2 regions of the Paenibacillus sp. JCM 9796 genome follow, and region 2 is predicted to be linked to the other one. Evidence: predicted binding sites of a transcription regulator. Region 2 holds the regulator's gene; the other holds the start of a gene.
The links. The regulator NrdR, encoded in region 2, represses ribonucleotide reductase genes. The targets are predictions, from matches to a motif close to AACACNATATATNGTGTT.
Positions count from the first base shown of each region.

Region 1 (14,742 bases), 290 kb from region 2:
TAACCGGTGTACCCGGCCGATCCGCTGCTCGACGCGCATCGGGTTCCACGGCAAATCGAAGTTGATCATATGGTGGCAAAACTGCAGGTTGATGCCTTCGCCCCCGGCTTCGGTCGCAATCAGCACTTGCGCGCGGTTGCGGAACAGATCCATCATCCAATCCTTCTTGCCCCGGTTCATTCCACCGCGATACGGGACGGCGGTAATTTTGCGGTCCTTCAAATATTGCAGCAGATACTCCTGCGAAGCGCGGTATTCGGTGAAAATAATGACCTTGTCCTGAATCGACTCGATCAGCTCGAGCACTTTCTCCGCCTTCGTGTTTGCTTTGATGCTGCGAATGAGCTCGACCAGCGCCCAGATTCGTGGGCGGATCGGCGAGTCTTCTTCCGTCTTCTTAAACATATTGACCAGTGTAATAAACACGGCGTCGCGGCTCGAACACACTTCGCGCTGCAGCGTAACGAGCGAGAGGATGCTGCTGAGATCGCCGCCGGACTCCTCATAACGTCCTTTGACGAAGTCGGTGACGCCGTCGTACAGCGCCTGTTCCTCCGCGGAGAGCTGAAGCGGGATGTTGCGCACCACGCGCTTCGTGAACGAGACGTTGCCGTCGCTGCGCCGGTTGCGGATCATCACTTTACTAAGCTCCTGCTGCAGCTGACCTTCGTTCTTCGGCACCCGCTTGTCGACGACAAAGTTCGCTTGAAAGCTCGATTGTCCGCCGAGCTGCCCCGGCTTCAGCAGCGTGATCAGGTTGTACAGCTCCTTGAGATCGTTCTGCACCGGGGTGGCGGTCAGCAGCAGGCAATATTTTTTGCGCAGCTCGATGACGAACTGGTAATTGGTCGTTTTTTTGTTTTTCAGCTTATGCGCCTCGTCGATGATCAGCATGTCGTATTCTTGCTCCATCACGATACTGCGGTGCGGGTCGCGTTTCGCGGTATCCATCGAGGCGACGATAATGTCGTTCTGCGCCCACATATATTCCTTCTTCTGCGCGACGGCGGGGATGCCGAACTTCTGATTCAGCTCGCGGACCCACTGCAGCACGAGGGAAGCGGGGACGAGAATGAGCACCTTTTTGATCAAACCCCGAATCAAGTATTCCTTCAAAATAAGACCGGCCTCGATCGTCTTCCCGAGACCGACCTCGTCGGCGAGAATGGCGCGACCGCGCATTTCGGTGAGCACCTTCCTGGCCGTATCGATCTGATGCTCCATCGGCACGAGATTGGGCAGATGCGTCAGGCACAGAAGCTCGTCGAACGACCGGATTAAGCCGGAGCGCTCGGCTTCGATTGCCAGCCGGAACATCGTCCAATCGTCCCATGGGCCGTTACGCTGCGCCCGGGCATGCAGCTCCTCGAACCAATCCCGTTCAAAATGCAGCTCGACATGCTCGTTCAACGGCCGCACGTGTTCTTTTCGTTCGGTAGGTTGCATGAGGGTTTTTCGCTCCTTTTTCATCGGCACGATGCTAGAGATCGGTTAAAAAGCTGCATCGGTTCTGGTAGCCGAGCTTTTTAACCAGGCAAGCCAGAGTTAATTTTTAGTATGCACGAAAGGGCGGGCTTTCAAACGGCGTTCGAATGCATTATGATGAAGGGAAGCGCACTTTCGGGGCGCAGATCCTATATATAAGCTGGTGATGGGGAATGGTTGAAGAGTGGCGGTTCATTCGGTCGGGGCATGGGGCTCCGGCCTACAATATGGCGGTCGACGAGGCGATTTTGACGGCGCACAGCGAAGGGAAGGTGCCGCCGACGGTGCGGTTCTACGGCTGGTCGCCGGCGACGCTGTCGATCGGATACTTTCAGAAGGCGAAGGATGAAGTCGATTTCGCAGCGGTGGAACGTGCGGGGCTCGGCTTCGTCCGGCGGGCGACCGGGGGACGGGCGGTACTTCATGATCAGGAGCTGACCTACAGTATCATCGTCTCCGAGGACTATCCGGGCATTCCGGGCAGCGTGACGGAGGCGTACAGGGTGCTCAGCCACGGGCTGCTGCTCGGGTTCCGCCGTTTGGGGCTGGAAGCCGATATGGTGCAGCTGGCAAGCGAGGACGACCAGCAGAAGTACGCGTCCATGGGCTCGGCGGCTTGTTTCGATTCTCCTTCGTGGTACGAGCTGGTCGTGGAGGGCCGGAAAGTGGCGGGCAGCGCGCAAACGCGGGCGAAAGGCGTCGTGCTGCAGCACGGCTCGATCCTGCTCGATCTGGACGCGGATGCGCTGTTCGATTTGCTGCTGTTCTCCAGCGATAAGGTGAAGGATCGGATGAAACAGCAATTCCTCCGCAAAGCGGTGGCCATCAATGATTTGATGCGGGATGCCGGACGAGACGCCGTCGGGCTTGAGGCTGTGGACGAGGCGTTCGCCGCCGGCATCGCCGAAGGGCTTGGCATCCGGCTCGTGGAAGGCGAGCTGACCTTGTACGAGCGCGAGCTGGCGCAGCAGCTGGTGAAGGAGAAGTACGATAACCGCGAATGGAATTTGCGGAGATAACGGATCTTGAATGGGAAAACCCTGTACCGCCCCTGACGGCGCATGCGCGATACGTTGGACGGCGGTACAGTTTTTGTTGTGGGGACCGCGCAGAGCGCAAAGCGGATTTAAAGGCCGATTAATAGCTCAAAGGCTGCCTGCAGCCTTCGTGTGACCGGACCGGGGATGCCTTGAGCCACAGGGGCGTCATCGATGCGGACGATCGGCGTCACCTCCACCGTTGTACCGGTAATGAACGCTTCGTCGGCTTCCCGGAGCATGTCGATCGTGAACGGCTCTTCGATGACGGGAATGCCGAGCTCCCGGGCGAGCCGAAGTACCACCAGCCTTGTGATCCCGTGCAAAATGAGATGGTTGGCCGGGTGCGTGCAGACGGCCCCGTCCCGGACGATCATGACGTTGGACGCGCTGCACTCGGTTACCGTGCCGCTGCGGTGCAGGATCACCTCGTCCGCGCCGCGATCAAGCGCCTCCTGCTTCGCAAGCACGTTCGGCAATAAGTTGAGCGTCTTCAAGTCGCAGCGCAGCCAGCGGATATCTTCCGCCGTTACGGCGCTAATCCCTTGCTGCATGGAGGCAAGGGGCCGTCCGTATTCCGACGCGGAAGCGAACAGCACCGGTGCGGCGTCGGCCGGGAACGGGTGGGAGCGCGGGGCTTCTCCGCGTGTGATTTGCATGTAAACGGTGCCCGTTTGCAGCTCGTTCGCCGCAATCAGTTCCCGGAGCTTCGCAGCCATCGCTTCGCGGGGGAGCGGAAGCGGGATCCGCAGGGCGGCAGCCGTCCGCTCCAACCGGTCGAAATGGGCGTCTGCTTCGAAGAGACGGCCGTGATACACGCGAAACACTTCATAAATGCCGTCCCCAAAATAATACCCGCGGTCATCGGGTGAAATTCGAACCTCTTCTTTGGAAAGCAGCCCTTGCTGGAACCATATTTGCTGCGGCATCGCATGATCCTCCTTAAGTTATACAGGTTGCGCGGAAACGGGAACGTGTGTTTGCGTTTCTGCGGATGCTTGTGTTATGATAATTTTAGACTAACAACGTTGTACGGAGTTGTCAAAAGTTTGAAAGGCCGATTATAGGCTCAGGTACAAAAGGCCCGTCCAGATCGCAGTGAGGGACGGTTCGAGACGAAGTGAAGGGCTCGTCAACGTGTCGAAAGTCCTCTTCCCACGCGTTAGAAGAAACGGATTTTGTCGAATAAACTATAGTTATGGTGAACGAAACAGAGAGCAAAACGAAGAAAATTGAAGAGAATTCGGGAGAGGCTCGGACTAACTCGGCAATTTCAAGGATATCTCATTCGATACACTATATATTGTATTGTATAATGAATTTCGCATACCAGATATTGTGATTTGACGAATTGGCTGATCATTTATTCCGGGAGGTTGTTGTTTTGAAAACTACGCAGCAGACCAAATTGGAAGGTTTAAGCGAGAAAATATTTCTGGACCGTTACGCTATGAAGGACGCCGATACGAGCCATACGAAGGTGGGCGATACGGTTCTGGTATTGACCAAAGATGATCCGAAATTTCCCGCGAAGGAAGTCGGTGAAGTGATTGAACGTCAGGGCAGACAAGTTAAAGTGAAGCTGCGCAGCGGCGACGTCGTAGAGTCGTCGGTCGAGAAGCTGACCTTAACGCTTGAGAAAACACCGCAGCAAATGTGGGATCGCTTGGCCGCTGCCATGGCATCAGTAGAGGGAACACCGGAGAAGCGCGAAGAATGGACGGACAAGTTCCGTTATATATTGGACGACTGGAAGCTGGTTCCCGGCGGGCGCATCGCCGCAGGAGCGGACGCCAGCGACGAGCTTACGCTGTTTAACTGTTACGTCATTCCGTCTCCGCATGACAGCCGCGGCGGCATTATGGCGACGCTGTCGGAGATGACGGAAATTATGGCGCGCGGCGGAGGTGTAGGGATCAATCTGTCCTCGCTCCGTCCGCGGCGTTCCGTTGTCAGAGGCGTGAACGGTTCCTCCAGCGGCGCCGTTTCATGGGGAGGGCTGTTCAGCTATACGACCGGCTTGATCGAACAGGGCGGAAGCCGCCGCGGCGCGCTGATGCTGATGATCAACGACTGGCATCCGGACGTGGTCGATTTCATCACCGTCAAACAGACGATGGGGCAAATTACGAACGCCAACCTGTCGGTTTGCGTGAGCAACAGCTTCATGAAAGCCGTTAAGGAAGATTTGGACTGGGAGCTCGTATACCCGGATACGACCGACCCCGAGTACAACGACATTTGGGACGGCGATCTGGAGAAGTGGCGGAAGACCGGCAAAGCCGTTATTACCTACCGTACGGTCAAAGCGCGCGACGTTTGGCATACGATCATCGAGTCCGCTTGGAGATCGGCGGAGCCCGGCGTCGTTTTTATGGAATATTACAACCAGATGTCCAACAGCTGGTACTTCAACCCGATCATTTGCACGAATCCGTGCGGCGAACAAGGGCTTCCCGCTTGGGGCGTCTGCAACTTGTCGGCCGTAAATCTGTCGAAGTTTTACGATGAGGCGAATCACGACGTCGACTGGGATGAACTGGCCAAAGTCGTTCGTTACTCGACACGGTTCTTGGACAACGTCATCGACAAGACGCCTTACCATTTCGAAGAAAACCGTCTTAACCAGCAGAATGAACGCCGTATCGGCCTAGGATCGATGGGGCTGGCGGAATTGATGATAAAGCTCGGCATTCGTTACGGCAGTCCGGAATCGCTGCAGTTTTTGGATAAAATTTATGGCTTTATGGCGCGGGAGGCTTACCTCGCTTCTGCGGATATCGCCGAGGAGAAGGGCTCGTTTACCCAATTCGAGGCCGATAAATTCCTGCAAAGCGGCTTTATGAAATCGATGACCTCCGTATATCCGGAAGTCGGCGCCGCCGTGAAGAAGAAGGGCATGCGCAATGTGACGGTCATTACTCAAGCGCCTACGGGCAGCACGGGGACGATGGTCGGCACATCGACGGGAATCGAACCGTACTTTGCCTTCGAATATTACCGCCAAAGCCGACTCGGATTCGACAAGCAGTACGTTCCGATCGCTCAGCAGTGGAAGGATCAGCATCCGAACGAAGAGCTCCCGGATTATTTCGTTACATCGATGGATTTGTCTGCGGAGGATCATATCCGTGTGCAGGCGGCCATCCAGAAGTGGGTGGACAGTTCCATTTCGAAAACAGCGAACTGCCCGTCCGATTTCACGGTCGAAGAAACGAAACGCTTGTACGAGCTTGCTTTCGATCTCGGCTGCAAAGGCGTAACGATTTACCGTGACGGCAGCCGCGACGTACAGGTGCTCAGCACGGAGAAGAAGGAAGAGAAGAAGGTCGAGCAGGCTCCGGCCGCGTCTGCAGAGAATGCCAACGACCATTCCTCGTTGTCCAGCTTGTCGCAATCGCTGTCCGTGAACATCGACGCGAAGACGGAGGAAGTGTTCGACAAGCAGTATAAGCGCCGTCCGCAAGCGCTGCGCGGTGCGACTTATAAATTCAATACGCCTTTCGGCATGGCGTACATTACGATCAATGATATGAACGGCACGCCGAGCGAAATTTTCTTGAACGTAGGCAAGGCCGGCTCCGACGTGTTCGCGATGTCCGAAGCACTCGGCCGCGTCTGCTCCTTGTTCCTCCGCTACGGCGATCACGGCAACAAAGTACAGCTGCTCGTGAAGCACCTGAAGGGCATCGGCGGTTCCGGCGCCATCGGATTCGGCGCCAACCGCGTTGAATCGATCGCTGACGCAGTGGCCAAAGCGCTTGAAATGCATGGCGATTTCACCGATACCGCCGAAGACTACATCACGGCCACGCAAGAAGTCGTGATGGAAACTACCGCCCAATACGCGGTTACCCGCAACGCGGCCACATCCCTTGACCTGTGCCCGTCCTGCGGCTCCGCCTCGCTGATCAACAGCGAAGGCTGCAAAAACTGCTCCAACTGCGGATACAGCAGATGTTCGTAAGGAAAGAGGCCGTGAGGCCTCTTCAGATTTTGTGATGAATCATTGAAGCTGCGAAAGTGGCTACAAATGATGGCAAAACTGGCAATGTGACTAAGCGTGGTCACATAAACAAGCGATTATCGAGAAGGCGGTTTAAACCTTATCTCGATTGATCGCTTGTTTTGTTATAATTGGTTATGATGCAAGAAACGAAAGAAGCGGGTGAAAAAAATGACTTTGCTAAATGATTCCGAAAAAGTCGCTTTCTTATCGCTGTATTGGACCGTTATATTGATAAGTTGTCGAGTGAAGAAACCTTTGCTAATTACCTTGAATCAATCCGGGCTTTTTTAAAGACTAAAGATCCAATTTTTCAAAAAGCAGCATATTCTAATAGTGAATTGTTTATGGACAATCTCTTCCAAAAGTTAAGAAACCAAATTACTTCGAAACGGGCGGTTGGTCGGATTGGCCCCCAGCATCAGCACCAGAGCGCTCTTTTATAATAAAGATTTATTCGATCGGTATGGGGTTCCCTATCCTACGAATGCAATGACTTGGGACGATGTACTTGCTCTTGCCAAGCGCTTCCCGACGAAGGGGGAAGGCGAGGGACGAATTTACGGCTTCGGAAGCGGCGTTATGGGAACGAGAATGGAGGAGAAAGGGCAATGGATGTTAACGCAAAAAGTGGATCAACCCCAGCAATAGCACCCGGCCCTGGTCACAATCCTGCGGTGGAGCTTCGCCAAGTCAGCAAGAAGTATGGTAACTGACACATCTATCGTCTCCGTTGCTTTTACAGCATATTGAATGCTTACTCGTTGTAAAATAATTGGCTTTCTCGTCTTAGTCCAGCGGTTTAAAGCAGGACGTTTCCGCCGCTGTGCCGCATGGCACGATCGCCAGCATGAGGATCGCCGCGATAAAGCGTACAGGATGAGTATGAACAAATGATAAATAAACCGTCCTGTATTTTATGTTGTATGTTTCAGTCCCATTCATCAATTGTTTACACAATGTTCATATTGAAGCATTATGCTTGGGGCAGTGTTACTCATGTGACTCAAACAGGGGGAATACGCCGATGGACACACATGCTTTGCGTCAGCAAGCAATAAGAATAGCCCATATCTCAGAATGTCACCGGCTGGAAATAGAAGATTTCTCTGGGGATTCAGAAAGCGGAAGCGAGCGAGCGTTGTTTGTATGGTCCGATATAGAAACGGGAGCAAGCATCCATCTTACTCTTCAAGGAAACGGAAACCTTATAAGCTATTCTCGGGAAGAGCTTGAATCACCGGAGAGCGAACTGCTTGTGTGGTCGCTTCAACAACGTGCCGAACATTTTTTGGAACTGCATTATCCGAATGAGTCAGCGGTTTTTTCCTTAACGAAAGCGATTCATGGACAAAGGTCGATTCGCTTTGCATATGCCGAGATGTGTTCAGGCATGCCGTTGCCGGTGACCGGTTGGTTTGCCGAGATAAGCCTCTCGGGCCAAGTCATTCAATTCCGATACTACGGACGATCATCATTTTTTCCGGAGATCTCTTCGCCTATTCCGAAAGATACGCTTTTGCCCGGTGTCACGGACGCTCTTCATATCCGTCTCGCCGTAGTCGCGCTAAATCCGCAAATCCTCGACCTTGAGAAAGAGGAGCTGAGGCTCGTATACGTTCCGGTGCAGCAAGTACACAGCATCAATGCGGAAACAGGAGAACTGATGATAAGCGACGGTGATGACGCAGCGGAAACCGCCTATATTTCTGTGCCCGAAATACATGGTGAAATTGAATCGTCACGGACGACAGAGGAGATCGTTGGCGTTGCCGGCAACGATTTCATCAAGCTGCGGGAAAAAGGTTTGGGCGAAATCGTCGGCGTCGTATGGGGCAGCCGAGATAGGGATGGAGGCTCACATGATACCTCGCTAGACGGCTTTTTTTATAAAAGATCCGCACAAACCATCAAAGCGATTGTCAACAAAAGCGACGGCCGGGTTTTATCGTTCATGTCATTTTTAAAGCAGCAAGGCCCGCATTGGTTGGGTCGGCAGCAATGCCTCACTGTCGCGTTACGTTTTTTAAAGCAGGCGCTTCCCGATTATACGAAATATTTGCAATTAAAAGTTACAGAGGGCCGCTCTCCGGAAACAAGTTCCACTGAACGATTCCAATTCCGTATACGGATTAAGGATATTCCGGTTTACCTTCAATTGCTAACTCTTGATGTGAACCGTACGACGGGAAGAGTCGTGCAGTATTCCGGCCTTGACTTTAACCCCGCTCTTCTCGCCGGCGTCCCTGTAACCCCTATGATTGACGAAAATCGGGCGAAGCAAATTTACTTAGAGAAGCTGGACCTCAAGCTAAGCTGGAAAAGAAACCGCAGGGATGTGAAGTTGCCTTATCAGCTCATTTATACACCGGTCCACCGGGATAAGGAACGGGAAATTCGTTGTATCGACGCCATCACGGGCGAGCTGATTTGCTCGAATGACAAGATTTGAAGAAAACGAGGAAGAAATCACGAATGAACCACAACAGAAGGAGCCGATCCAATTGAAAAAAGGGTTAATTTCAGTTTTGGGTATTGCATTTGGTATTGCGGCATACCAAGCAATTAAAGCGATTTTCTTTTGATATGAGGAGGAACATTCTCATTTCGACAGGTTTGATCGCCATTATTTTATTTGCGATGACAGCCGTATGTTTTTTTATTATTTTTTGGAGCGATTGGCATTTTTGAATTGCTGCGCGTTCATTATGGATCGTGGATGGACGTGGTTACGTTTTTTATACTTTTTATCCGCAGTAGATGTTATCTTATTCATCGTTTTAAACGTCATCAAGGGCTTTATCAAAGGCAGGAAAATGGAACAGCCGCTCTCCATTTTCCTGCTGGAGTTTTCGTTCGCACTCTTCGCCGTCTATTTCGTAGATCTGGCACTGGAAAATGTTTGCATGAAAATGACCGCCAAAATCATTTTTGTATTTTTACTATTGGCGTTATTGTCATCAAGCTAACTTGTGTTGCAAGCTAGCTTTTCATATCGATTACTAACTTGTAAAGTAAGGTAGTGGACGGTCGGGAATGGAGGTCTTCAACTTGTGTTCAGCCAAATGGTAAAAGGGGTTCTTGAAGGTTGTATTTTAGCGGTGATCCATGAGGAAGAAACCTATGGGTATGAGATTATGGAAAAACTCATCGCAAAGGGATTTACCTTTGTGAAAGAAGGAAGTATTTATCCACTGCTGCTTCGGCTTGAAAAGGATCATCTATTGGAAAGTACGATTCGTCCGTCCGCGTCGGGACCAAGCCGGAAATATTACCGTTTAACTCCCGACGGGATGCAAGCATTGGTTCAATTTCAGCAAAATTGGAAGGAATTGAGCGCGGCGGTAAACCATCTCTTGGAAGGCAGGGATCGCTTATGAAGCATAAGAACAGAACGGCGGAATTAAGCGCCAATAATAAAGAGCTTTTGGATGAAATGAAGTTTTATTTGTTGACCGGCCCAACCTCGGAATCTAAGGCTAGAAGGGTATTAGAAGAACTGGAAGATCATTTGCTTTTAGCCCAGCAGGACGGAAAAACGTTCGAGGATGTGTTTGGCAAAGATCCGAAAGCGTTTTGCGATGAGCTGATGAAAGAGATTCCTAAGCCATCGCTGTTGGAGCGTTCTAAACTGCTGATTCTAACCCCTGTCCTCTTGCTGCAATGGAAGCTGGTTGAAGGAGTTGACGGCACTCTTCGTCTTTCGCTGTTTGATACAGGCGGATTTATCATCGTATCTCTGATCATCATATTCATATTTTTATTGGTGCTGCGAAAAGCTTCGTTTAAACCTTATAAAGGTTTCTATTGGATGATTCTTAGCCTCTCCTTTTTCACATTCATGATTTTTATCGGATTGGCATTCGCCGAACGGCGCTTTTGGCCGGAGGGGCCAAGCCTTCAACTGCACGGCTTTCCTGCCTATAGCGTGGGAACGATCGGATTGCTGTTGATCATCGTTTCACTATTTTGGCCTGCGATTAAGAAACGGCTCCTGCACAAATAAGTAAAACTTTAAAAACGGAGCCTGTCCCCCCTTTCTTCAATCATGGCGGGAATGTACGCGTGCTGCCTGCTGCGTGATTACCCGGAAGCTCGCTGTTATTTCGCTGGGCGCTATCAACGACTCATGGTCGATGAGTTTCAGGACACCGACCCGGTCCAAGCGGAAATGATGTTTCTCTTAACTGGTGCTGGCCATGATCCGAATGAACGGAATTGGCGGAAGCTTAAGCCAAAGCCTGGCTCCTTGTTCGTCGTGGGCGACCCGAAGCAATCCATCTATAACGAGGTGAAGTCGCGGATTCAGACTTGTGGGGATGTGCTGCACTTGACTAGCAATTTCCGATCCGTCGATGTGATCGGCGCTTTTGTGAACGGGCAATTTGTCGGCAAGCTTCCCGCCCGGGAAACCGATGTACAAGGTGTGTCCGGATGGAAACAAATATACCGAATCCCAAAGCAAGCAAGAAGACGAGCCATGGTGTATATGCACTTACGCAGCAATCTAAAGGATTTCAGAAAGAAACGATTGGACAGTCGGTCGGCTGGGAAGTAATGAGCGAGCAGGAGCGTGCAGGAGCTTGCATTCATGCATGCGGAGCCGGATCGGCTTCTTTATGTCGCGGCGACGAGGGCTAAACAAATGTTGGTTGTCAGTCTCTACCCCGATCAGCCTGCGAAGTGCCCGTGGAGTTCGCTCATGGATGGGATGGAGCTCATCCGGGAGTTGGATTTTCCGGAATCAGATGTTCGAACTGATGAGTTTGATCGTGATGATGATCGTGATAACGTAACCGCGACAGCGTTCGGTACAAACCCGAACGTTGTTTTTTTTGCTTCAGTTGGGTTTGTAATCCACATTACAGAGCAGCCTTCGGTGATGTCCTATAGTAAAACTAGGAGGGGGACACACTCATGGAGGAATAGTTTTCGGGGCGTGCCATCCAACTTACGGATGATGGGGAAGACCGTATTTCGGGTGTATGCAAACAAATGGCAGAAATTAACACCCGGGCACAAGCAATAATGGAACGGATGGATACGCTTGCCGATTTTTCAAAAGACATATTGAAAATAACCGGTTTGCTGCAAGAAATCGCTGCACAGACAAAACTGCTGTCGCTCAATGCAGCTATCGAAGCGGCAAGAGCAGGAGAACATGGTCTCGGGTTTGGGGTCGTGGCTGCCGAAGTGCTGGCCGACAGCAGCTGCCTGTGTGGAATGCGGCCGCTGCACCAATATGTGTCCGGCTTCAGGCACCGGAAAGACATTGTCCCCGATGGACTTGATCGTAAAAATGAGGGATCACTTGACGGAAAAAGGGGCGGCGATCACCTCGAGAACGCCTTGGGTCCCAACCTTTGCTTTTCCTTCCCGGGCAGATTCGGAGACAGCCGCAGCCGTGCAGTCTCCTCAGTTAATCGGGGATGTGATTACCGAAGAGGAACTCTGGGCGTGTACGACGTGCCGGAATTGCGAGGATCAATGCCCTGTTGCCAACGAACATGTCGAGAAAATCGTGGATATGCGCAGATACCTCGTATTGACGGAAGGGAATATGCCCCATGAGGCCGGACGTTACTTCCAAAACCTCGAGAGACAAAGCAATCCTTGGGGCATTAACCGCAATGAAAGGGTCAAGTGGCGGGAAGCTCGGGAGGACATCGAGGTTCCGACCGTAGACGAAATCGACGATTTTGAATATTTATTTTTTGTAGGTTCCATGGGTTCCTTCGATAATCGAAGCCAAAAAGTGGCTCAAGCGTTTGCCAAAATTATGAATGCTGCCGGTGTGAAGTTTGCCGTTTTGGGCAATGAAGAAAGAAGTTCCGGTGAAACGGCACGGCGAATGGGCAACGAGTATTTATTCCAGCAGCTATGCACGGAAAATATCGCTGTTTTTGAATCGTATCAAGTCAAGAAAATCGTCACGATCTGTCCGCATACCTACAATACGTTCAAAAACGAATATCCGGAATTCGGGCTGAAGGCGGAAGTGTATCATCATACCGAATTGATCTGGAAGCTATTAGAAGAAGGTCGAATTAAACCGAGCAAGGAAGTCCATGAATCGATTGCCTATCATGATTCCTGCTACCTTGGACGATATAACAATATTTTTGATATTCCCAGAAAGATTCTTACGTCGATTCCCGGCGTGCAAGTGCTGGAGATGGAGCGAAACCGTCAAGATTCCATGTGCTGCAGAGCCGGGGGCGGCATGATGTGGATGGAAGAAAACACAGGGCAAGCGTGTAAACATAGAACGTACGGAACAGGCATTGCGGCTGAATCCTACCTTAATAGGAAGCAACTGTCCATACTGTCTGACCATGCTCAGCGATGGAGTGAAATCGAAGGAAGAGGAAGAGCGGGTCAGTACGCTGGATATTGCTGAAATTTTGGAGAGATCGCTGTGAATGAATGGAAGAGGGTTGTGGCGTGAATATTCAATTTGCCCCGATGTCGGGGCAAATTATTTCATGAATGCCATACCGGGACACGCCGGACGCTATCTTGCCCTTAATCCGTCTGCTCTTGACGAGGTTGATGAAGAACAGATAGCAAATGCATTCCGATAATGTTGTTGCGAAGGAGAGAACATGATGCGCGATGTAGTCATAGTCAGCGGCATGAGGACACCGATTGGAGATTTTATGGGTGCATTAAAAGATGTAACGGCAGTGGAATTAGGTGTCCATGCGTTAAAAGCGGCTATTGATAAGGCCGGTATTGACCGCAGCCTGATTGAAGAAGTAGTCGGCGGTCACATTTATCAAGCCGGGTGCAAGGGCAATACCGCCAGGCAGGTTGCACTAGCGGCCGGCTGTTCGATAGAGACTGCAGCTGTGACGGTTAACCAGCAATGTCCCTCTTCGTTACGGGCTGCAGAAATCGTGTCTCAGGAGATTATGCTGGGCAAGATCGACATCGGAGCGGCCGTAGGATATGAAAGCATGACCAATACTCCTTATTTGCTGCCTAAAGCGCGCAGCGGTTATAAATTGGGGCATGCGGAACTTGTGGATACCTTATTGCATGACGCTTTGGTCGACGCCTTCAACGACTGTCATATGGGAATAACCGCAGAGAACTTGGCCGAGAAGTACGGCATTACTCGCGGGGAACAGGATGAATATGCGCTGCTCAGCCACCAAAGGGCTTGTAAGGCGATCCAGGAAGGAAAGTTTCTGGAAGAGATCGTACCTATTGAAATCAAGACAAAGAAAGGTACCCTCATTGTGAATCAAGACGAGCATCCAAATCCGAATACAGATCTGCATGCGCTTACAAAGCTTCGCCCCGCTTTCAAAACGGACGGCACGGTTACAGCCGGCAACGCTTCCAGCATCAACGATGGCGGAGCCGCCGCGATCCTGATGAGCGCGGATAAAGCGAGCGAGCTTGGAAATAAACCTCTGGCACGCATTGTATCGTCAGCCTCCGCCGCCGTTGACCCGAAGATTATGGGGATCGGCGTTGTTCCGGCGGTAAAGCGCGCATTGCAATTCGCCCGGCTGGAAGCGGATGATATCGGTTATTGGGAAATTAACGAAGCGTTTGCAGCTCAATTGCTGGCTGTCAACCGGGAGCTGCAATTGGATATGGATAAAGTCAACGCCAACGGTTCGGGAATTTCACTAGGTCATCCTGTCGGTTGTACAGGGGCGCGGATTTTGGTGACACTGCTTGGCGAAATGAAGCGCCGCGGCGTCCGATATGGCTGCGCTTCCCTGTGTGCAGGAGGCGGACCGGCTTCTGCCATGATAATCGAGGCACTCTAAAAATTGGGGGCGACGGTGTGAAAATCTATTCGAAAACAGGAGATAAAGGAGAAACCAGTCTCGTATACGGACAAAGGGTTTCCAAAAGTTCCGTTCGAGTTGAGGCCTATGGAACCTGCGACGAGGCAAATACCATGATCGGGATGGCATTGTCATTTCTCCCGAACGAGGAGCGGTGGTCTGAGCTGTTAGAGGTTTTTCATATCGTCCAGACGAAGCTTTTTCATGTCGGGGCGGAATTATCGACTCCGCCGGGGAAAAAGGTGGAATGGCCAATTGCCGAGGAGGATGTGCATGACTTGGAAGAGCAGATCGACAAGATGGAATCCGTCTTGCCGGCGCTTGCCAATTTTGTCCTGCCCGGAGGAAACTCCGCTGGAGCCGCGCTTCATGTAGCCAGAACCGTCGTTCGCCGCGCCGAAAGATA
Region 1 covers NZ_AP043723.1:1,004,399-1,019,140, reverse strand. Annotated here, with positions in the region: gene ACZ439_RS04935 (DEAD/DEAH box helicase) at 1-1,446, opposite strand, end outside; gene ACZ439_RS04930 (lipoate--protein ligase family protein) at 1,659-2,504, shown strand; gene dat (D-amino-acid transaminase) at 2,612-3,451, opposite strand; gene ACZ439_RS04920 (adenosylcobalamin-dependent ribonucleoside-diphosphate reductase) at 3,907-6,489, shown strand; gene ACZ439_RS04915 (extracellular solute-binding protein) at 6,937-7,179, shown strand; gene ACZ439_RS04910 (YcdB/YcdC domain-containing protein) at 7,448-8,980, shown strand; gene ACZ439_RS04905 (hypothetical protein) at 8,967-9,113, shown strand; gene ACZ439_RS04900 (PadR family transcriptional regulator) at 9,582-9,908, shown strand; gene ACZ439_RS04895 (HAAS domain-containing protein) at 9,905-10,534, shown strand; gene ACZ439_RS04890 (UvrD-helicase domain-containing protein) at 10,577-11,086, shown strand; gene ACZ439_RS04885 (hypothetical protein) at 11,120-11,557, shown strand; partial or broken gene ACZ439_RS04880 (methyl-accepting chemotaxis protein) at 11,524-11,739, shown strand; partial or broken gene ACZ439_RS04875 ((Fe-S)-binding protein) at 11,741-12,950, shown strand; gene ACZ439_RS04870 (thiolase family protein) at 13,137-14,315, shown strand; gene ACZ439_RS04865 (cob(I)yrinic acid a,c-diamide adenosyltransferase) at 14,333-14,742, shown strand, end outside.
Region 1: ACZ439_RS04920 (adenosylcobalamin-dependent ribonucleoside-diphosphate reductase) is a predicted target of NrdR. The motif match lies at 3,815-3,832, and genes of this name have one in related genera.

Region 2 (14,742 bases):
GGGTACACTGCTCATTACGCTGATCGCCAGCGCCGTCGCCATCCCGATCGGGCTCGGCAGCGCCATTTATTTAAGCGAATATGCACCTGCAAAAGTGCGGAATATCGTCAAACCGATTCTGGAAATATTGGCGGGCATTCCGACGATCGTATACGGCTTCTTCGCCCTGACGTTCGTTACGCCTGTACTCCGGTTCATCATTCCGCAAACGGAAATATTCAATGCCCTTAGTGCGGGCATCGTTGTAGGAATCATGATTATTCCGATTATTTCCTCTTTAAGCGAAGACGCTATGGTTGCTGTGCCAACAGCGCTTCGCAACGGCGCTTACGCGCTTGGGTCGACCAGGTTGGAGGTAGCTTTGAAAATCGTCGTTCCGGCCGCTTTCTCCGGTATCGTCGCATCCTTCGTGCTCGGGTTGTCCCGTGCGATCGGCGAAACGATGATCGTGACACTGGCGGCGGGCAATATGGCTGTAATGGCCTATAATCCGCTGCAAAGCTTGCAAACGTTGACGGCTTATATCGTATCGGTCAGCTCTGGCGATACACGGTATGGATCAATCGAATATTTAACGATTTATGCAGTAGGGATGACGTTGTTCGTCATGACATTGGCTATGAATATTCTGGCAAGCTACATTTCCAGAAAGTTCAGGGAGGAATACTGATGGAAAGCCATAATGAACTTCAGCACATCAACAAACGCAAAAGCAAAAATAAACGTTTCCATCAGTTGTTTTTTGCATCCACCTGCTTCGGAATTGTTGCGCTTGCTTTATTGCTTATACAAATCTTATATCAAGGTCTCGGCTGGTTGGATTGGGACTTCCTGAGCAACTATTCATCGCGTTTACCGGATCGGGCCGGCATTCTGGCCGCCTTCGTCGGTACGTTGTGGCTGATGGCGATTACGGCCCCTCTCACGTTCATCATCGGTGTCGCAACCGCGATTTACCTGGAGGAATATGCCAAAGACACTTTATTCAGCCGTATTATCCAAACGAACATCGCGAACCTCGCCGGCGTTCCCTCCATCGTGTACGGACTGCTCGGATTGACGGTTTTCGTCCGGCTGCTGCATTTGGAACGCAGTATCTTGTCCGGCGCGTTGACGATGACGCTGCTCGTGCTGCCGATTATTATCGTCTCCTCGCAGGAAGCGATCAAGACGGTGCCGCAGTCGCTGCGGAACGCTTCATTCGCGCTCGGCGCGAACCGCTGGCAGACGATCACCCGCGTGGTGCTGCCGACGGCCTTGCCGGGCATTCTAACCGGATCGATTCTGTCGTTGTCCCGGGCAATCGGAGAGACGGCTCCGCTTATCGTCGTCGGCGCGGTCGCTTACGTGGCTTTCTTGCCGCAATCGCCGATGGATACATTCACGGCAATGCCGATCCAGATTTTCAACTGGGCGAGCCAGCCGCAGGCGGAATTTCAGAACGTGGCCGCGGCAGGGATTATTTTATTGCTCATCATGCTGCTCAGCATGAATGCGTTCGCCATCTATTTGCGCAACAAGTATCAGAGGAAGCTGTAGAAGACCGTTCAGGAGGAGCCTAGAGATGACAACGATTGTAGATATAAAGCAGCTGGATTTATATTATTCCGAATTTCATGCGTTAAAGAAAGTGGACATGGAAATTTCCGAAAGCTCTGTCACCGCCTTCATCGGACCTTCCGGCTGCGGGAAGTCGACGCTGCTGCGGACGTTAAACCGGATGAACGATATGATCAAGGGCATCAGGATTGAAGGGAAAGTAGCCATCGACGGTCAAAATATTTACGACCCCGATGTGAATGTCGAGCTGCTGCGCAAAAACATCGGCATGGTATTCCAGCAGCCGAATCCTTTCCCGAAATCCATTTACGATAACATTGCGTATGGTCCGCGCATTCACGGCATAAAAGATAAAGAACAGCTCGATCACATCGTCGAGACGAGCTTGAAGGCGGCTGCGTTGTGGACCGAGGTCAGCGGCAACTTGAAAAAGTCGGCCTACGGTTTATCCGGCGGCCAGCAGCAGCGGCTGTGCATCGCAAGAGCGCTCGCCGTGAACCCGCGCATTCTGCTGATGGACGAACCGACGTCCGCACTCGATCCGATCTCGACGCTGAAGATCGAAGAGCTGATCCGCGAGCTTCGCGAGAAATATACGATCGTTATCGTCACGCACAATATGCAGCAAGCTGCACGGATTTCCGACTTCACGTCCTTCTTCCTGAATGGCGAAGTGATCGAATCCGATCAAACGGAGAAAATTTTCACGACGCCGACCGACCAACGGACGGAAGATTATATTACAGGACGTTTCGGTTAATTACGACAACGATAATTAGGAGGAGTAGCGGATGGACACGAGGTCGAATTTTCATCAAGCGGTGGAAGATTTGCAGCAAGAACTGCTCAATATGGGCACTCTGGTAGAGAACAGCATCGAAGGAGCGGTTGAAGCGTTGGCGAAGCGGGACGAAGCGCTGGCTAAGCAAACGATCGATCAAGACGATCAGATTGACGATAAGCTGCTGCAAATTGAAGAAAATTGCTTGCGCCTCATTGCGCTGCAGCAGCCGATGGCCAGCGATCTGCGGATCATCGGGACGGCGCTCAAAATCGCCGTCGACTTGGAGCGAATCGCCGATCACGCGGTCGATATCGCGAAGATCGCCCGGCGTCTGGCAGGCAAAGACCCGGTGAAACCGCTGGAAATCATCCCGAATATGGCGTTGATCGTTCGGGAAATGCTGAGCGAAAGCTTGCAATCGTACACGCAGCGGGACGTGCATCGCGCAGCGAGGCTCGCCGAACGCGACGACGAGGTCGATAAGCTGTACAGCTCGGTCGTGGAGGAGATCAACGGCCTCATGAACAGTGACTTGGCGCGCAACCGCGAGTTGTCGCAGCTGATGCTGGCCGCGCATTTCCTTGAGCGCGTCGCCGATCATACGACCAATATCGGCGAAGGCGTTATTTATATGGTTACGGGTAAGCGTAAAGATCTGAATGTTTGAGGAGAAGAGTACAGTTTTGGCCAACTGCCGAAGCTGTGCTTTTTTTAAATTTCCGTTTAACCGGTGACGGATACAAGAAGCAATATTTTACAATATTTTAACATGCGCTGTCGTTTCCATTTAATACTAGGTTGAAGGTCCTATGTTATAGTGAATGTAGAATAAGACTACAATTCGATAAGTAGGGATGGATATGGCAGCAGACCGAAACTTGATCGAGTCGTCAGCGGAAGTGAGGCGAGCGCTGCGGGAAGAGCTTCTCGACCTGTTGCACTCGAAGAACATCCGCTCCGTGTATCAGCCCATCGTCTCCTTGAGCGACGGGGAGGTCCTCGGTTACGAGGCTTTAACGCGCGGACCGGAACGGAGTGCGCTTCATTCCCCGCTGCCGTTGTTTGAGTTGGCCGAACAAGAAGGCTTGTTGTACCCGCTCGATAGGCTGGCGCGGTCGAATGCGATCGGAAGCGTCACGCTGCGCAGCGGGAAGCAGCAGCTCTTTTTGAATTTGTCGGCGGACATCTTGAACGACCCTTTGTTTGCCCCGGGGCAAACGCTAGAGCTGCTGCGCCTTCGCGGTCTCACACCGGCTAACGTCGTGTTCGAAATTACGGAGCGCAGCTCGATTGAAGATTTTGAGAAGACCAAGCATATCCTGGATCACTACCGGAAGCAGGGCTACCGGATCGCCATCGACGATGCGGGGGCAGGTTACTCGTCGCTGCAGGCCATTGCCGAATTGCACCCGGATTATATCAAGGTGGACCGTTCTCTCGTCTCCGGCGTGCATCGGAACAAAACAAAGGAATATATCCTTGAAACGATGGTGACGTTCGCCGAGAAGCTCGGCGTCTATTTGATCGCCGAAGGGATAGAAACCGAGGAGGAGCTGACGAAGCTTACGCTGATGGGGGTCCATTACGGACAAGGTTTCTTGCTGGGACGTCCTGATAAGGAACCGGCGGATCTAACTCCCGAGCTTCGGCAGCATATTGTCTCACACCGCAAAAAACTCGAGATGTCAGGGCATGTGCTAAGCATCGGCGAGCTGAGTTCCCCCTCCCCGACGTTCGACGCCCAGACACCGATTTCGACCGTAGCCAATTACTTCAAAGAACATGTAAACGCCCAAGGTGTGGTGGTGACGACTGGGAGCGAGCCCGTCGGCCTTATTATGCGCGATCGGTTATTTCAGCAATTGGCCGGGCAATACGGCTATTCGCTCTTTTGGAATCGGCCGATCGATTCAATCATGGACGTTCGGCCCTTAATCGTTGAGGAGCATACGCCGGTAGAATGGGTTTCGCGGCTTGCCACATCCAGGGATATTCGTAATTTATACGATCTGGTCATCGTCACGTCGAAAGGCTGCATGCTTGGCACCGCCTCCATCCGCACCATTCTGGAATGCATGACGAATGTGAAGATGGAGAATGCCAAAGTCGCCAGTCCGCTTACCGGATTGCCCGGTAATTTACAGATTAACCGCGAGCTGAATCGGAGGCTGACCGAGGGCCGTCACTTCTCGGTCATTTATGCCGACCTCGATTACTTCAAATGGTTTAACGACCGTTACGGCTTTCATCAGGGCGACCAGTTGATTCAGTTTACGGCCGATTGCATTCAACAGGCGATCCACCTTGCCGGCATCCCGGATGACTTTGTCGGACATATCGGCGGTGACGATTTCATTGCCATGAGCGGCACCTCCAACCCGGAATTGTTATGTACGGACATCCTTCAGCGTTTTGACCGGGGCGTTCGGGCGTTTTATGAAGTAGACAACTGGTCTTACGTCGAAGACCGGCACGGCAATCGGATGGAGAGCGGTGGTGTGACATTGTCGTTAGCGCTGGTCGTCTGCAAGTCCGGGCTCGGCGTGACGCCCGAGCAAATTTCACAGGTCTCGGCCCGGCTGAAAAAGCTGTCCAAGGCGTATCGCGGCAGCGTGTATTACTGCGACTGCATCGGCTCGGAGGCGACGGCTCCCGCCGCTGATCCGCAGCCTGCGCATCACGGGAACAAATCGAGCATCTGATCCAGGCGCCGGATTAAATACACTTTTCTTTTTCCCAGCCGGTGCTGGGAAATTTTTTTGCCCTCCGCCGCGGAGTCTCTGTCCTCGTGCAGCCATACGGCGTCGAGCCCGGCTTTAACCGCTCCGCATACGTCGTGCTTCCACGAATTGCCGACCATGACGGCATGTCGCGGAGGGAGCTGCAGCGCCTGCAGCGCTGTCTTGAACAAGAGCGGGGCGGGCTTTTTGTCCGCCGGCTTGAGGGCGGTGTAGATGCGTTCCTGCGGAAAGAACGGATGCAGGCCGAACCTCTGGAGCAGCAGCATCACTTCGGCGCGCGGGCTGTTGCTGATGATCGCGAGCTTGCAGCGCGGAGCGAGCGCGGCAAGCGTTTCGAGCGTGTGCGGGGGCATGGTCTTGGCAGAGACCTGCAGCTGCAGCACTTCCTTCATAAAATCACGGGTCATCGCGGAGGAGAACGGAATCTGCTGTTCCTCGAACGCTTCGCGCAAGCATTGCTGCTGCAGTTCGTCAAGCTGCTTGAAGGTGGCGCGAGCCTTCTTGCGATGATGCCATTTGCCGATATAGGCCTGCCATAATTGCCCGGCATCCGGCGTGTCGTCAGTACTCCAACGGGCCGTGTAGCGGCTCCACACCTCGCGAAAACTGGCTTCAAAGCTGAGCCCCCGCACGACCAACGTCTGATTGACATCGAAGAATACGGCTTGCTTTCCGCTAAGCGGTTTGTCTTCAGTCACTTTCATCCCTCCGGTTTCCTGGCGCGATGCGAACGCAAAGCGCGGCTAGGAGCGAGTTAGTTCATTTTATGCGAGCTTAGCCCGGGTCACCCCTGTTCCGTCCGCTTTCGTTTATGTTTTTTTCTTCTGGAGTCGTATGCTATCATGTAGGTAGAAGGTAGTCTGCCTGCGAATGGGGTGTAATCGTTGTCCAAGCTTATTTTGATCGATGGAAATAGTATCGCGTATCGTGCGTTTTTTGCGCTTCCTCTGCTCAGCAACTCGAAAGGGCTGCACACGAACGCGGTTTACGGATTTACGACCATGTTATTGAGATTGTTAGAGGAACATCAGCCGTCGCACTTCCTTGTGGCGTTCGATGCGGGGAAGACGACGTTTCGGCATAAAGGTTATGCGGAATATAAAGGCGGGAGGGAGAAGACCCCGTCGGAATTGACCGAGCAATTCCCGCTGCTGCGGGAGCTGCTTGCTTCGTTCGGGATCAAACAGTTCGAACTGGAAGGATACGAGGCTGACGATATCATCGGTACGGTCACCCGGCTGGCCGAGGGTCAGGACGAGCTGAAGGAAGTCGTCGTCGTGACAGGGGATAAAGATATGCTGCAGCTCGCCTCCGACAAGGTTCATATCGCGTTAACGAGGAAGGGGATCAGCGAGATCGAGCTGTTCGACCCTGCTCATATCGACGAGAAGTATGGGCTGAAACCGCAGCAAATCATCGATTTGAAGGGACTTATGGGCGATACGTCCGATAATATTCCGGGCATTCCCGGGGTCGGCGAGAAGACGGCGCTCAAGCTGCTGCATGAATACGGGACCGTAGAAAACGTATTGGAGCATGCATCGCAGATCAAAGGGAAGATGGGCGAGAAGGTCGCCGCACATGCCGACGATGCGCGGATGAGCAAGGAGCTTGCGACCATATACCGCGAGGTGCCGGTCGATATGCCGCTCGATTCGCTCTCTTATGCGGGTTACGACAAGCAGGCGCTCGGGGAGATGTTCCGCAAGCTGGAATTCAAATCGCTGCTGGAACGGCTCGATTTGCATAGCGTCGGTGTCGGCGGAGACGAATCGTCTGAGAACGGGACGGAAGCGGCTCCGGCCGCTTCCGTGGAGACGGTGCGGGTATCCGATCAGTCGCAGCTGGACAAGCTTATCGCTGCGCTGCCGCGCGTAAAAGCGCTCCACATCGAAGTGATCGGAGACAATCCGCATACGGCCGAGGTGCTCGGCATCGCGTTCTATGAGGCGGACGATGCGGGAGGCTCCTCCGAAGCGCAGGAGGATTCCGGCGCCGAGTCAGGCCGCGTGCACTACGTTCCGTTCGACGTGCTGACGGGGGATGGCGCCGGCGAAGTTCGCGCCTGGCTGGCCGACGAAGGCAAGTCGATCACCGTGTACGACTTGCATAAGGCAGTCGTCGCTCTTTGGTGGAGAGGCATCGAGCTGCAGGGCGTGGCCTTCGACGTGCTGCTGGCCGGTTATTTGCTCGATCCGACCGAGTCTACGCTGACGCTGTCCGGTCTGACGTCGCGTTACGGCTTGCCGGCGCTGCCTGCCGACGAAGACGTGTTCGGCAAGGGGGCGAAGTTCCAGGTGCCGGAGCAGGACGTACTGGCCGGCTTCATGGGACGCAAGGCGGCAGCCGTGCAGCGGCTGACGCCGAAGCTGATGGCGGCCCTTGAGGCCAGCGAAATGCACGGGTTGTTCTACGAGCTTGAGCTCCCGCTTGCGCTTGTATTGGCTTCGATGGAGAAGAAGGGCATCAAGGTCGATACCGAGGAGCTGAAGGGGTACGGCGCCGAATTGAGCGGACGGGTCGAACAGATTATACAGAGCATCTATGAATCGGTCGGCACGGAATTCAACATCAATTCGCCGAAGCAGCTCGGCGAAATTTTGTTCGAGAAGCTGCAGCTGCCCGTTGTGAAGAAGACGAAGACCGGCTATTCCACCGACGCCGAGGTGCTCGAGAAGCTGCAGGACCGCCACCCGGTCGTTGCTCAAATTTTGCATTACCGCACGCTGGCGAAGCTGCAATCCACGTATGTGGAAGGGCTGCTGAAAGAGGTTCGGCCCGATACCGGCAAGGTGCACACGTACTACAGGCAGACGATCGCGGCTACGGGCAGGCTGAGCAGCCAATACCCGAACCTGCAGAACATCCCGGTCCGTCTCGAAGAAGGACGCAAAATCCGCAAGGTATTCGTGCCATCCGAACCGGGGTGGCGTATCTTGACGGCCGACTACTCGCAGATCGAGCTGCGCGTGCTCGCGCACATTTCACAGGATGCGCGGCTCATTGAAGCGTTCCGCAACAATATGGACATTCATACGAAGACGGCGATGGACGTGTTCGGCGTGGCGGAGGAGCAGGTCGACTCGAATATGCGCCGCCAAGCGAAAGCCGTTAACTTCGGCATCGTGTACGGCATCAGCGATTACGGCTTGTCGCAGAACCTGAACATTACCCGTAAAGACGCGGCTCAGTTTATCGAGCAATATTTTGCCGTGTTCCAGGGGGTTCGCCAATATATGGAAGATATTGTGAAGAAGGCGCGGACCGACGGCTACGTCACGACGCTGCTCCACCGCCGCCGCTATTTGCCGGAGATTACGGCGTCCAACTATAACATCCGTTCGTTCGCGGAACGAACCGCGATGAATTCGCCGATCCAGGGATCTGCCGCGGACATCATCAAGCTGGCTATGGTGCAGCTGGATCGGCGCATGCTGGAAGAAGGCGTGCGAAGCCGCTTGCTGCTGCAGGTACACGATGAGTTGGTGCTTGAAGTGCCGGAAGAGGAACTGGAGTCGATGAAGCGCATGGTGGCGGAAGTCATGGAATCGGCGCTCCAGCTGGACGTGCCGCTTAAGGTCGACGTCGACAGCGGCACGAATTGGTACGAAGCGAAATAATCGGGAGGGACACAACATCATGCCGGAATTGCCTGAGGTCGAGACGGTCCGCCGCACGCTGCAGCAGCTTGTTGTAGGCAAAACCGTCGAACGGGTGACCGTCCGCTTGCCGCGGATCGTTCAGCATCCGGACGACATCGAAATTTTCGCCGCGCTGCTTGTTGGTGAAACGATCCGTTCGGTGGAGCGGCGCGGGAAATTTTTACGCTTCATCTTCGATCATTATACGCTCGTCTCCCATCTGCGGATGGAAGGCCGATACGGGGTTTACCGTTCAGACGAACCCCTTGAGCCGCATACGCATGTCGTGTTTCATTTCACGGATGGGAGCGAGCTGCGGTATAAAGATGTGAGACAGTTCGGCACGATGCATATTTTTGCCAAAGATCAGGATTTGCAGGAGGCGCCGCTGCGCAAGCTCGGTCTTGAGCCGCTCGACGAGGCGTTCACGCTGAAGGCGATGACCGACCGGCTCGCGAAGCGGACGACCAAAATTAAGCCGCTCCTGCTCAATCAGGAATACATTGTCGGCATCGGGAATATTTATGTGGATGAATCGTTGTTTAGGGCCGGCATCCATCCGGAGCGGGAAGCGAACTCGTTGTCCGCGTCCGAATGGGCCAAGCTGCATGAGGCGATTGTGTCGACGCTGCGCGATGCGGTAGCGGCCGGCGGCTCCTCGATCAAATCGTTCGTGAACGGACAAGGCGAGATTGGGATGTTTCAGCACCAGTTCAACATGTACGGCCGTCAAGGAGAGCCTTGCCCTACTTGCGGGCAGCACATCGAGAAGAAGGTCGTGGCCGGACGCGGCACGCACTACTGCCCGAAGTGCCAGCCGTTGAAACGCAAACGCAGCTCGGGCGGCAAGACCAAAGCGTAACGGCGGCCGATTATGAACGAATGATGCACCACCCGCCCAGAACTCCCATATAGTAACCAGTGAGACGTTCGCGAGGTATAAGCTTTAGGGCTGACTGCGTCGTTGCACAACGATTGAACCGCCGCTAATTCGACGGTTTCTAGCTGGGAGGAAAGAGCATGCTGCCGGTCTTTTCATTAATGCTGCTGGCGCTTGCCGTCAGTTTGGACGGCTTCGGCGTCGGCGTCACGTACGGGCTGCGCAAAATTCGGATACCGTTCTTGTCGGTGGCGATCATTTGCTGCGTCTCGGGCTTGATTATTTTGCTCTCGATGCAAATCGGCGTATGGATGAGCGGTTTCGTTCATCCGAATGTCGCCAAGGATATCGGCGCTTTCATCTTGATGGGCATCGGTGTGTGGGCGCTGTATCAGCTGTTTATGCAAAAAAAGGATGAGGATCCAGGTCTGGATTCTAACGATGGAGAGGAATCCGTATCGGCAGCCGGGAGGTCTGAAGCAAGCGAGGCGCCGCCAGTTGCGGTCACGGCGAAAGAGATTGTGTACATCGAGCTGAAGCGATTCGGCCTGGTTATCCAAATCTTGCGGAAGCCGTCGATCGCCGATATGGACCGTTCCGGCAATATCTCGGCGTACGAGGCGACGCTGCTTGGTCTGGCACTGTCTCTGGATGCGTTTGGCGCAGGGATCGGGGCCGCGTTGATCGGCTTTACGCCCTGGCTCACAGCGGCAGTCATTACGCTGTCGAGCGGCATTTTTCTCGGATTCGGCTTGAGAATCGGGTTTCGGTACGCAGAGATGAAATGGGTTCGCCGGTTGTCGGTGCTGCCCGGATTTGTTTTGATCGTGATGGGCATCATGAAATTGTTATAACTACGTTCTTGATATGGTGGAATAGGCAGGGATCTTACGATGAATATCGGATTAACCGGCGGCATCGCGTGCGGGAAAAGCACGGTGGCCGCCATGCTCGTCCGCCGCGGCGCACTGCTTGTCGATGCGGACCGCATCGCCCGTGAAGTGGTTGAGCCGGGCACGCCCGTGCTGGCGAAGGTCATTGAACGTTTCGGGGCTGATTTGCTGCAGGAGGACGGCTCGCTCAACCGCAAGAAGCTTGGCGAGCGTATCTTCGGCGACCCCGAGGCGCGCCGTGACTTGGAGGGTCTGCTGCATCCGTCCATTCGCGCAACGATGCGCGAGCGGATGCGGGCTTATGAGAATGAATTTCCGGACAGGCTGGTAGTCGTGGATATTCCGCTGCTGTACGAATCCGGCTTACAGTCGATGGTGGAGCGGGTCATGGTCGTGTACGTTCCGCGCGAAGTACAATTGATGCGGCTGATGGCTCGCGACGGGTTATCGCCGGAGCAAGCGGAGCAGCGGCTTCAATCGCAAATGCCGATTGAAGAGAAACGGCGACTGGCGGACATTGTCATCGATAATACAGGCTCGCTGGAAGAAACGGAAAAGCAAATCGAGGCGTTCTGGAAGGAAAGGGGGCTTACATGAAGTTTTGGCGCAAGAAGCGGGTATTCGCCATATTGCTGCTGACCTTTCTCATTTTTTTATTTTTGAGCAGCTCGTTCATCGGACGTCTATTGTACCCTATTCATTATGAAGACGACATTCGCCGGAACGCGTTTCAGTATGAGCTTGATCCGTTCTTGATTGCGGCAATCATCCGTGTTGAATCCAATTATAAGCCGGATACCGAATCGAATAAGGGGGCCTACGGCTTGATGCAGCTGATGCCCGACACTTCGAATTGGATTATCGAGAAAGCGCCGTTTGACACCGAGTATAAGAAAAAATTAGGCACCCCGGCGGTCAGCATCGAGCTCGGCTCGTGGTATTTGCACTGGATGGACAAACAATTCGGCGGAAATATGCATGCGATGATCGCGGGTTACAATGCGGGGCATGGCAAAGTCAGCCGATGGCTGCAGGAGAAGGCGTGGGACGGTACGTTACAGAACGCCAATCAAATTCCTTACGGTGAAACGAGACATTACATTCAACGCGTGATGTACTACTATAACAAATATCATAAACTGTACGGGGACGAATGGAGCCGGGGGTAGTCCCGACCTTTCAATGCAAAGAAGCATCGGACAGGCAGCCCTTGCGGGAGCCTTGTCCGACACTTCTTGCGTATTCCTCAAAACGTGTTATTATTTGAATTGACCGGCTAGTTGCTGCTCAGCGATTTGTACCAGGCGTCGTGTGATGTGACCACCGATTGCACCAGTATCACGAGTAGCCATGTTACCGTAGTAACCATCCTGAGGAATGGCGATACCCAGTTCCTGTGCTACTTCGTATTTCAGTTGATCCAACGCTGCATTTGCTTGAGGGACTACCAAAACGTTGCTGCTGCGGGATTGACCTGCACCCATGTCTGTTCACCTCCTTGTCGTTGGTAATCCTATTATGTGCGTAATGGCGATCTTCATGTGAGGAAGTCGCTGGAAACTTGAAAGGATGAAATTCGATGAAATGCCCTTATTGCGACTATCCCGGGACGAAAGTGCTTGACTCCCGCCCCGCTAATGAAAATAAATCGATACGCCGCCGCCGCGAATGCGAGAAATGTACGAAGCGCTTCACGACGTTCGAGATGGTGGAAGAGACTCCGTTGATCGTCATAAAGAAGGACGGCAGCCGGGAAGAATTCAGCCGGGAGAAAATGCTCCGCGGCCTTATCCGCGCTTGCGAGAAGCGTCCGGTTTCGGTCGAGCGTCTCGAGATGATCGTCTCCGAAGTCGAGAAGCAGGTGCGCAACACCGCCCACGCCGAAGTAGACAGCCGCGATATCGGTGAAATCGTCATGAGCGAGCTGTACCCCGTGGACGAAGTGGCCTACATTCGCTTTGCTTCCGTGTACCGACAATTCAAGGACATCAACATGTTCATGAAGGAGCTTAACGAGCTGCTCGGCAAGCATCATGTCGGCGGCGAAGGCGGGAAAAATTAATTAACGCAAAAGCGTTGACAAGCTTAGTTCCTCTGTGTTATTATCTTTTTTGTCGCCACACGGATCATTAGCTCAGCTGGGGTTCCAAACTTGGCAAATGCACTACCTTAAAGTAAGTGATTGAATGTTGCAAGAAATTGTATAATTGGAAAATTTGGGGCCATAGCTCAGCTGGGAGAGCGCATCGCTGGCAGCGATGAGGTCAGGGGTTCGATCCCCCTTGGCTCCACCAATATCTATTAAATTAACGCAGCCAGAGCGGCTGCGTTTTTTGGTATGGCGGTAACTCCTGAAGAGTCGGTCTTCTTTTTTTTTACAGCGGAATAACCAACACACTGTGTTTATTTTCAAGTTCTTGTAGGTAAGCCAGTGGATTTTTTCTGAACCTTCGGCGAAGGACGCTTTCTTTTAGTCGGTTATTCCAATGCTGTTTTTGTTGTTTGTAATTCTCATAAGAAACAAGACTTAGTCTGTCAGACAAGTCTTTCTGTCGCAGTGCATCGTCGACAAGCACAATATATTCGCCATTTCGAAGTATGTATTCATTCCAGCTACGACGACCTGTCATCCAACGATGACGCGTCTTCGTCTGCCGGAAAAAACGTTCATGGTCATTGTTTGTTCGTGGTAAATGCGAATGATCGTAGCAAGAGAATAAGCCTTTCCAAAAGCCTTTTGTGTAGCTCTCTACGTTCTTCAACATGGGCAAGTCGGTATCCCGATCATAAATGCTTCGCATCCAGATAAGGATTTGAGTCATTTCCTCACGGACGGTGTGACCAGTTTTGTGTTCAGACGGTTCTAGTGCTTTAACGATGCGGCGAATAGGTTCCATCCACCGGCATGTATCGTAGTAATGAGATTCAAATGAATCTAATTTGCTAAATATTCTGACGATGGATTGAAGAATCGAAGGCCCCTTTTTTACTCAGGCATTGTTCAAGTGACGCCTGAATCGCTTTCGCATTTTGGTAAATTCGCATGCCGGGCAGATCCAGTGGCGGATTGCCGTCTTCTAATAGCAGGGATCTCGCAGCTGCGATGTAACCCCGAGCTACTTCGCTCTCTTCTGAAGATTGGGCTTCTACCCTACGCTCGATCTCCCGGATGCCGCGGAGACTTTTCTTGATCTCAGTTTTGAGTTTTCGATCCAGGTCCACAACCGGCTTGGCGATGTCTTTCAAATAGTGATACTGGCAGTATTGGTAAGGTACATTCGGCAATAACTTTTCAAAGGCTAGACGAATCGACTGTTGGCCATCGCTGACGATTCCAATGATAGGATAGCCAAGCTGGGCGATGGGGCGAATGAGATTTTGAAGCTCTTCTGATGATCCGCTGTTCAAGTTTTTCGCGACAAGTACCGTGCCGCTGAACACTTCACGAATGACATACAGTGTTTCGTTTCCTTTCTCTGGTTGAACGCCGTCCATGGAAAGCATCAGACCGCCGTTTTGCTCAGCTACGACTTTCAGAACTTCGCTGACATGCTGATCAATACTTGCGCCAAGAAGAGCGAGGTACCGCTCGTAAAGCATTTGAGCGTTGCGGTCGGTTGTCTTTACGCCGCGGCCATTCAGTTCATCAGCAATCTCTTGACGAGTCATGTGATGCTTAAAGCGCAGCTCACCTACAAGACAGAGCACGTCGAATCCGTAGGTCGTAAATTTCATACAGAGTTTTTCTGCTTCAGCAGACCTGTAAAGCGCACCGGGATGAGGGCACTTCTGGCTAGGACAGCGGTACGCCATACTCCATGCGAAAATAACTCCTTGTAACGTCGAAATTTTCTTTTTCCATACAGCATGTGCTCGCACAAGTTTTGATTCACAGTGCGGGCAGTTCGACATTTCGGGACGAAAGTATATGGTTTTTTCAGGAACGATTCGATTTTTAGGACGCATAAAGAGGCCCCTGTTCATTGAGAAATGATACCCCATTACTTCGACAAACAGAGGTCGAAAACCTCTGTTGTATGGTTACCCTGATTTTTAAAGACTCATCAGTTTCTTTATCAGTTCAGTTTTTCCTTTTACTCCAGCTTTCTCATAAATCCTGCCCAAATGCTTTTTGACGGTGATTTCCGTCACATGAAGTTGTTCGGCCATCTCAGCGATCGAGGAACAGGTCATAGACGATAAGGCAATTTCACGTTCACGGGGAGTTAGGTTGAAAGTTCCC
Region 2 covers NZ_AP043723.1:1,289,489-1,304,230, reverse strand. Annotated here, with positions in the region: gene pstC (phosphate ABC transporter permease subunit PstC) at 1-670, shown strand, start outside; gene pstA (phosphate ABC transporter permease PstA) at 670-1,539, shown strand; gene pstB (phosphate ABC transporter ATP-binding protein PstB) at 1,565-2,320, shown strand; gene phoU (phosphate signaling complex protein PhoU) at 2,352-3,011, shown strand; gene ACZ439_RS06415 (EAL domain-containing protein) at 3,205-5,046, shown strand; gene ACZ439_RS06410 (HAD family hydrolase) at 5,022-5,789, opposite strand; gene polA (DNA polymerase I) at 5,970-8,705, shown strand; gene mutM (DNA-formamidopyrimidine glycosylase) at 8,725-9,588, shown strand; gene ytaF (sporulation membrane protein YtaF) at 9,747-10,460, shown strand; gene coaE (dephospho-CoA kinase) at 10,500-11,096, shown strand; gene ACZ439_RS06385 (lytic transglycosylase domain-containing protein) at 11,093-11,668, shown strand; gene ACZ439_RS06380 (alpha/beta-type small acid-soluble spore protein) at 11,759-11,983, opposite strand; gene nrdR (transcriptional regulator NrdR) at 12,079-12,561, shown strand; tRNA gene ACZ439_RS06370 (tRNA-Ala) at 12,718-12,793, shown strand; gene ACZ439_RS06365 (hypothetical protein) at 12,875-13,396, opposite strand; gene ACZ439_RS06360 (transposase) at 13,443-14,465, opposite strand; gene ACZ439_RS06355 (helix-turn-helix transcriptional regulator) at 14,553-14,742, opposite strand, start outside.